Regions from separate parts of the Stenotrophomonas sp. YJH_SMC_120 genome, predicted to be linked through region 2. Evidence: predicted binding sites of a transcription regulator. Region 2 holds the regulator's gene; the other holds the start of a gene.
What was found. The regulator FliA, encoded in region 2, starts transcription of late flagellar genes. The targets are predictions, from matches to a motif close to TAAAGTTTNNCNNNCNNNGGCCGATAA.
Positions count from the first base shown of each region.

Region 1 (4,147 bases), on a different contig from region 2:
AGTCGCCGTGCATGCGCACGGTCAGGTCACCCTGCGACAGCGCGGCAAGCAGGCCGGAGATCTGTTCGATGCTGCCGGCATTGGCGTCCAGCAGGCCGTTGATCTGCTGGGCCAGCTGCAGGAAGAAGCCTTCCTTGTCGCTGGCGTCGATGCGGCCGGACAGGTCGCCGGCGGCGGCCTGGGCGATCACGCGCGCCACTTCGGCTTCGACCAGTGCTTCCTGGGTGCGGTCGCGCCATTCCACCACGTAGCCGACGGTGTCGCCGCCTTCGTTGCGGATGGTCGACACCACCTGCGCGAACTGGGCATCGCCGTACTGCATCGGGCGACGGGCGACGCCGTGGGCCTTCAGGTTGCCCAACAGCGTCTGGTCCATCTCGCCGCGGTGTTCCAGCACGGTGACCGGCTTGCCGATCAACGAGGCCTGGGCGTCGAAGTCCGGCAGGTCGCGGCGTACTTCATCCTGGTACTGGCTGAGGGTCTGCTGCAGGGCGCGGTTGCTGTAGACGATGGTGTTGCTGGTATCGGTCAGGTAGACACCGGTCGAGCTGTAGTCCAGCGCGGTGCGGATGCGCAGGTTCTCGCGGGCAACGGCCTGGTCGGTTTCGATGCGTTCGCGCAGGTCGCGCTGCATCCGCTGCATGGCCTGCATCAGTTCGCCCACTTCATCCTGGCGGCTGACGTCGATGTGGCCATCGAGCTTGCCGCCGGCCACGTCGTTGGCAACCGACACGGCGCCACGCACGCTGCCGACCAGGGCGCGGGCGAACAGCCAGACCAGCACCAGGCCGAGCGCGGCGCCGCCCAGCAGGGCGATCACGGTCAGCACGGCGGAGGCGGAATAGGTGGAAGCGGCCTCTTCGCGCGAGGCGCGGGCGAGGCGGTTGTCTTCGGCGATCAGCGCTTCCAGCGCCGATGCAGCCTTGCGGTGCTTGGTGCGGGTCTCGCCTACGAAGGTATCGATGGCATCGTCCGGCAGGTCCAGCTCCAGCATCTCGGTGACGCTGTCGTAGGAGGCCAGGGCGTCCTTCCATTCCTTGGCGAAGGTATCGAACAGCTTCTTCTGCTGCGCGTTGTCGACCAGCTTCGGGTATTCCTTGATCGACGTGTCCATGCTGGTGCGCAGGTCGACGGCCTGCTTGCGCGCGTCGGACTTGACGTCATCGCTGGCGCGGATCAGCTGCTGGTAGGCGGCATTGCGGTACTCGCCCAGCATGCCGCGCATCTCGCCGGCCATGCGGATGCTTTCCATGCGCGAACCGGCCAACTCGGTGGTGACGTTGTTCAGCGAATGCAGTCCGCGATAGGCGACGATGCCCTGCAGCAGCATCACCAGCAGGAGGACGCCGAAGGTCAACAGCAGCTTCGGCATCAGTTTCAGGTTGTTGATCCACGGCATGGGCGTTGCGATCTCCTAAGGCAGACGCGTCCGGGCGTCGGGCCCGGTTGCAGCAGAAACCACGCCGGCACAAGCTCCGGCGTGGTTCGACGGACAGCGGATTACTTGATGTTGGCCAGCTTCAGGCCCGCCGGCGAGCTGACTTCGATTTCCGCGCGCGAGGCGTCGCGCTGGATCTTGCCGATCACGCACACGGTCTTGCCTTCCAGGGTTTCCAGCGGGAAGGAGAACTTGCCGCGGTTCTCGCCGGCGATGCGGGCCGAGAAGGTGTGGCGCGGGAAAGCACCGCCCATGTACAGGAAGGTCGGCTGGCCTTCGGAACCTTCTGCGTAGCGGGCCTTTTCGACCTTGCCACAGACCATGCCGTCCTTGCCGACCGAACGCGGGGCCAGTTCCGGCGGGATCATGTCGGCCGCCTGGGCGAACGCGGAGGAAGCGGTGGTGGCCAGGACAGCGGCCGAAACGAACGCAAGCAGGGACTTCATCGAGGTGTATCTCCGGGGATGGTGATGGTCGTTCCGGTTCCGCGCGCTCCTGCGCGACCGGCTTCTGTCCCCCTATCGGCACTGCTGGGGGAAACTGAAGGGTTTTGTGACCAGAACGTGAAGCAGGTCCGATGGATCAGGCGGCAGCGTCTTCGGCGAGGGAGGCCTGGCCCATGTCGGCGCTGTCGAGCAGGGTCTCGATGTCCAGCAGGATCAGCATGCGGTCGTCGTGGGTGCCGATGCCGGAGATGAAGCGGGTGTCGACTGCAGCGCCGAACTCCGGGGTCGGGCGGATCTGCTCGGCCGACAGCGGGATCACGTCCGACACGCTGTCGACCACGATGCCGACCACGCGGTCTTCGACGTTGAGCACGATCATCACGGTGAAAGCGTCGTAGCGGGCGTTGTCCAGGCGCAGCTTCAAGCGCAGGTCGATGACCGGCACGATGGTGCCGCGCAGGTTGATCACACCCTTGATGTAGTCCGGGGCGTCCGGCACGCGGGTGACCGCATCGTAGCCACGGATCTCCTGCACCTTGAGGATGTCCACGCCGTAGTGCTCGGCGCCGAGGGTGAAGCTGAGGAATTCGCCACCGGCGCTGGCGGCGGAGCTGGTCTTGTCGTTCATCGAGGGGTCCTGGTTCTGCCGGAAGTCCCGGTGTCAGGCTCGATATCGGCCCCGCGTGGGGGGACTTTAGGTGCCGGGGGAGAGGTATCCACGCATGGCGTGGATCTGCCGCGGCGCGGCCGGCGCCCGTATATGGCGTGGATCCGCCGGAGATCGGTAGTGCCGGCCGCTGGCCGGCAACGGCGTCATGCGGGTTGCCGGCCGCCGGCCGGCACGAACGGTCGAACGGGCCTCAGAGCTCGCCGTTGCGGCGCGCCTTGCGCTGGCGGTCGATGCGGAAGATGTAGCGCTGGATGGCGCTGTCGCCGCCGCGCGGCAGGCTGTCAAAGCGCATTCCCACGCGCTTGACCTCGATGCCATTGGGCTGTCGCTGTGGCAGCAGGTTGCAGACCACCAGTTCGATGTCCAGGTCGGGGCCATCGGGCAGCGACAGCTGCGCCGGGTAGCGCTTCTGCAGGCCGAATACGGCGCAGTCGTTGGGAACCACTACGGCCAGGCCGCCACCGCTGATGTCCACCACCCGCATCGACAGCGCTTCGGCACGTGCTTCGCCGGGTGGCAGCAGCAGATGCGGCGAGTCGGTGACCGGGGTCTCCAGCCGGTACAGCTCACGGCGCTGCAGATGCACCAGTTCGTCCGGCAGCGGGGCGCGGAAGGCGACGTGGCCATCGTTGTCCACGCGCTGCAGTTCGTGCAGGCGGAACCGCACAAGGACACGTTCAAGCTGGGCGAAGCAGAGCAGGTGGTCGGCCTGCTCTGCGGCACGGTTCGATGCCTCCTGCGGGCTGCCGTCGAGCAGCAGGTAGTCTTCGTCCTCGTCGAGATCAAGCAGGGCGGTCGGGAAGGAACGATCCCGGCCGTCGATATGCGCGTTGATCAGTGATCGCTGGTCGATCAGCGAGCGCAGCAGCTGCCGCAGCTGGCGGGGGTTGCGGACCAGGAAGCGTTCGTCCGCGGCGTCGGCCGCGTGGACATCATGCAGTTCAGTGTCGTGGCCGTCGGACATGGAGTCTGTGATCAGGGGCGGGCGCCAGCACGTTGGTGCAGGCTCGATGGGGATATCGGCCTCTGCATTGGATTATGAAGTGAGATTTGCATCACTTTCCATGCATAAGGGGTCAGATCCCTTTCCCGTGGGAAAGGGATCTGGCCCCGTGGCCCGCCATGCTGGTGCATCCACCCCATGGGCGGATGCTTTCTGCGTGGGGTCAGAACTCCTGCCAATCGCCCTCGGCAGCCAGCGCCGGCTGGGCGGCCGACGCCCGCAGCGGCCGTGTCGGTACTGCCTTGGTGACGGGCAGGGCGGCCGCGACCTGGCGTGGCTGCGGTGCATTTGCCAAGCGTGCTGGCGCAGCGGCGACGCCCTGTGATGCCAGCCGGAAGCGCGCCACGGCTTCGCCCAGCTGCACGGCCTGGTCTTCCATGGCGCGCGCCGCAGCAGTCGCTTCCTCCACCAGCGCGGCATTCTGCTGGGTGGTTTCGTCCATCTGCACCACGGTCTGGTTGACCTGCTCGATGCCGGCCGACTGTTCCTGCGAAGCGGCGGAGATCTCGGCCATGATGTCGGTCACGCGCTGCACCGAGGCGACGATCTCGCCCATGGTGCTGCCGGCCTGGTGGACCAGGCTGGAGCCT
Region 1 covers NZ_JCAFRY010000035.1:46-4,192, reverse strand. Annotated here, with positions in the region: gene AC5P60_RS21135 (methyl-accepting chemotaxis protein) at 1-1,399, opposite strand, end outside; gene AC5P60_RS21130 (hypothetical protein) at 1,501-1,884, opposite strand; gene AC5P60_RS21125 (chemotaxis protein CheW) at 2,021-2,512, opposite strand; gene AC5P60_RS21120 (flagellar brake protein) at 2,745-3,518, opposite strand; partial or broken gene AC5P60_RS21115 (methyl-accepting chemotaxis protein) at 3,721-4,147, opposite strand, start outside.
Region 1: a site for FliA is predicted at 2,555-2,581, ahead of AC5P60_RS21125 (chemotaxis protein CheW). Genes of this name have one in related genera too.

Region 2 (4,147 bases):
CTGGCCCCGGCACCGACGCTGACCGTGGTTGCCCAGGACGACGCCGAGATCCGCCAGCTGCGCCAGGAAGTGGCCGGCATGCGCCAGGTGATCGAGCGCGAGATGAACCGCCTCACCGACGAGCGCCTGCGTGGCAGCCCGGTGCGCGCCACCGCGCTGGACCTGATGGACGAGTACGGTTTCGACGCCGGGCTGGCCCGCGACGTGGCCATGCAGATCCCGCTGGAGACCGAAGCCCATCGTGGCCGCGGCCTGATGCTGGGGCTGATCTCGCGCAAGCTGCCGATCGCCCCGGTCGACCCGCTGGAAGAAGGCGGCGTGATCGCCCTGGTCGGCCCGACCGGCGCCGGCAAGACCACCACCATCGCCAAGCTGGCCTCGCGCTTCGCCGAGAAGCATGCGCCGCGCGATGTGGCCCTGGTGACCACCGACACCACCCGCATCGGCGCCCGCGAGCAGCTGTACGGCTACGGCCGCCAGCTCGGCATCGCGGTGCACGAGGCCAACAGCGGCACCGACCTGGACCAGCTGCTGGAACGCCTGAAGGACTACAAGCTGGTGCTGATCGACACCGCCGGCCTGGGCCCGCGCGACCGCGCGCTGGCCGCGCAGCTGCAGTGGCTGCGCGCCGCCCGCCAGGTACGCACCCTGCTGGTGCTGCCGGCCAACACCAGCTTCGGCGACATGGACGAGGTGGTCCGCCGCTTCGGCGCCGCCAACCTGCAGGGCCTGGTGCTGAGCAAGCTGGACGAGACCGGCCGCTTCGGCAACGCCCTGTCAGTGGCCGTGGACCACGCCCTGCCGATCACCTGGGTGACCGATGGCCAGGACGTTCCGGAGGACCTGCACCGGGCCAGTGCGGCCAATCTCGTACTTCGCCTTGAAGATTTGCGCCGCGCGGCCGATATGCCCTGCAACCCGGAGTTGAACCATGCCGTCGCGTGAGTACGCCAAGCTGACCAAGACCTTCCCGCTGTCGGCCACCCGCAGCGAGCCGCTCGGCCCTGTGCGCACCATTGCCGTCACTGGCGGCAAGGGCGGCGTGGGCAAGACGAATGTGTCCGCCAACCTGGCGGTGGCACTGGCCGGCATGGGCAAGCGCACGCTGCTGCTGGACGCCGACCTGGGCCTGGCCAACATCGACGTGATCCTGGGGCTGAACCCGACCTTCACGCTGGCCGACCTGGTCGCCGGCCGCTGCTCGCTGGACGACGTCATCGTCGAAGGCCCGAACGGCGTGCTGGTGGTGCCGGCCGCGTCCGGCCGCCGGCACATGGCCGAGCTGGCCCCGGCCGAGCACGTCGGCCTGGTCAACGTGTTCTCCGACCTGGAACGCGAACTGGACATCATGGTGGTGGACACCGCCGCCGGCATCACCGACGGCGTGCTGACCTTCTGCCAGGCCGCGCAGGACACCGTGGTGGTGGTCTGTGACGAGCCGGCCTCGATCACCGACGCCTACGCGCTGATCAAGGTGCTGTCGCGCGAACGCGGCGTGGACCGCATCCAGGTAGTGGCCAACATGGTGCGCGACCCCAACGAGGGCCGCGTGCTGTACGAAAAGCTGACCCGCGTCTGCGAGAAGTTCCTCGCCGATGTCTCGCTGAACTACCTGGGCTGCGTGCCGCAGGACGACTGGCTGCGCCTGTCGGTGCAGCGCCAGCAGCCGGTGGTGAAGGCCTACCCGTCCAGCCCGGCCGCGCTGGCGATCACCGAGATCGCGCGTCGCACCGCACGCTGGCAGGCGCCGACCGAACCGCGTGGCGGCGTCGAGTTCTTCCTCGAGCGCATCCTCAAGCAGCGCGGGGTGGCCGCATGAAAGGCGCAGCCCAGTACAGGGAAGTCCAGCGCTCGGCGGCCAACGAGGTCATCGCCCAGCATTCGGACCTGGTGCGGCGCATCGCCCACCACCTGGCCGCGCGGTTGCCGGCCAGCGTTGAAGTGGACGACCTGATCCAGGCCGGCATGATGGGCCTGATCGAAGCGTCGCGCAGCTACGACGCCGACCAGGGCGCCTCGTTCGAGACCTATGCCTCGATCCGCATCCGCGGTTCGATGATCGACGAGATCCGCCGTGGCGACTGGGTGCCGCGCTCGGTGCACCGCCGTGCCCGCGATGCCGCCGCCACCATCCGCCGCCTGGAACAGAGCAGCGGCCGCGCCGCCAGCGCCACCGAGGTGGCCGCCGCGATGGAGATGCCGCTGCCCGAATACCTGCGGTTGATGGAGGACGCCGCACGTGGCCAGGTGCTGAGCCTGGAGTCGCGCATCGAGGACCAGGGCGAGCTGGACACCGTCGCCCAGGGCGGCCCGACCCCGCAGCAGGTACTGGAGCGTGGTGAGTTCGGCCGCGAGCTGGGCAAGGCCATCGGCCACCTGCCCGAGCGCGAACAGCTGGTGCTCTCGCTCTACTACGAGCAGGAACTGAACCTGAAGGAGATCGGCGCGGTGCTCGGCGTGAGCGAGTCGCGGGTCTGCCAGATCCACGGCCAGGCGGTGCTGCGCCTGCGTGGCCGGCTCAAGATTTTCGAGGCGGCGGACGCCGGCCTGGAAGAATGAACATGCCCGAGGCGGCTGCCCCCGGCCGCCCGGAATGAACAACAAAGGAACTCTGCTTTGAACAAGAACATGCGCATCCTGATCGTCGATGACTTCTCGACCATGCGTCGGATCGTCAAGAACCTGCTGGGCGATCTGGGCTTCACCAATACCGCCGAAGCCGAGGACGGGCATGCCGCGCTGTCGCTGCTGCAGAGCCAGCCGTTCGATTTCGTGGTCACCGACTGGAACATGCCGGTGATGACCGGCATCGAGCTGCTGAAGGCGATCCGTGCCGATGCCAAGCTGAAGACCCTGCCAGTGCTGATGGTCACCGCCGAAGCCAAGCGCGAACAGATCATCGAAGCCGCCCAGAACGGCGTGAACGGCTACATCATCAAGCCATTCACTGCGCAGACGCTGGAAGAGAAGCTCGGCAAGATCTTCGAACGCCTGGCGGCCAGCGCCTGATGGATACCACGGTCGACAAGAGCGCCCTCGCCCTGCGCCTGCAGGAAGCCCTGGACGCACTCGAGTCCGGTGACGAGGCCGCCTGGCGGCAGCGCATCGACGGACTGGTCGCGCTGCGTACGCAGCCGATGATGAGCGGCCTCTCGCGGCTGGCCCGCGAGCTGGGGCAGGCACTGGGTGAGCTGCCGACCGTGCCCAGCGAGGCCGGTGAGCTGGACGACGCCTGCGCACGCCTGGACCACGTGGTGGCCATGACCGAACAGGCCACGCACCGCACCCTGGACCTGGCCGAGGAATGCCGCAGCTTGACCGAACAGCTGCGTGCTGAAGGCCTGCAGCCGGGCCAGGACGCGCAGCTCGAGCGCATCCGCCACAACCTGACCGAGATCGCCCTGACCCAGAGCTACCAGGACCTGACCGGGCAGATCATCCGTCGCGTGGTCGGCATCGTCCGCCGCGTGCACGAGGGCTTCGGCGCACTCGGCCTGCCGCCGGAACAGCATCGCACCGACCCGGAACTGGCCGGGCCGGCACTGAAGGGACTGGACCGCCACGCGGTCTCGCAGAACGACGCCGACGACCTGTTGTCGGATCTGGGGCTGTAAGCATGAGCGCGGTATCCGACGACATCACTGCCGATTTCATCATCGAGGCACAGGAAATCCTGGATCGCCTGGGCGAACAGCTGGTGTCGCTGGAGCAGGCACCGCAGGACACCGAGCAGCTCAACGCGGTGTTCCGTGGATACCACACGCTCAAGGGCGGTGCCGGCTTCCTTGGCGTCACCGCGATGGTCGAGCTGTGCCACGCCGCTGAAGAGGCCCTGGGCATCGCGCGTGCCGGGCAGGCGGTGCTGCAGGCCCACCACTTCGACGCCGCCCAGCAATCGCTGGACTACCTGCAGTCGATGCTGGACGCCGTGTCCTCCGGCACCGAGCCGGGTTATGCGCCGCCGGACCTGATCGCGCAGTTCGACATGAACGGTGGCACTGCCGCGCCGGTCGCTGCGGCCGCGCCTGCGGCAGCCGGCAGCGACCTGATCACCGACGACGAATTCGAGGCCCTGCTCGACCAGCTGCATGGCGGCAACGCGCCGACCGCGGTCGCGCCGGCGAAGAAAGCCGACGATGGCTTGATC
Region 2 covers NZ_JCAFRY010000028.1:26,909-31,055, forward strand. Annotated here, with positions in the region: gene flhF (flagellar biosynthesis GTPase FlhF) at 1-945, shown strand, start outside; gene AC5P60_RS20275 (MinD/ParA family ATP-binding protein) at 932-1,819, shown strand; gene AC5P60_RS20280 (RNA polymerase sigma factor FliA) at 1,816-2,559, shown strand; gene cheY (chemotaxis response regulator CheY) at 2,617-3,009, shown strand; gene AC5P60_RS20290 (protein phosphatase CheZ) at 3,009-3,614, shown strand; gene AC5P60_RS20295 (chemotaxis protein CheA) at 3,617-4,147, shown strand, end outside.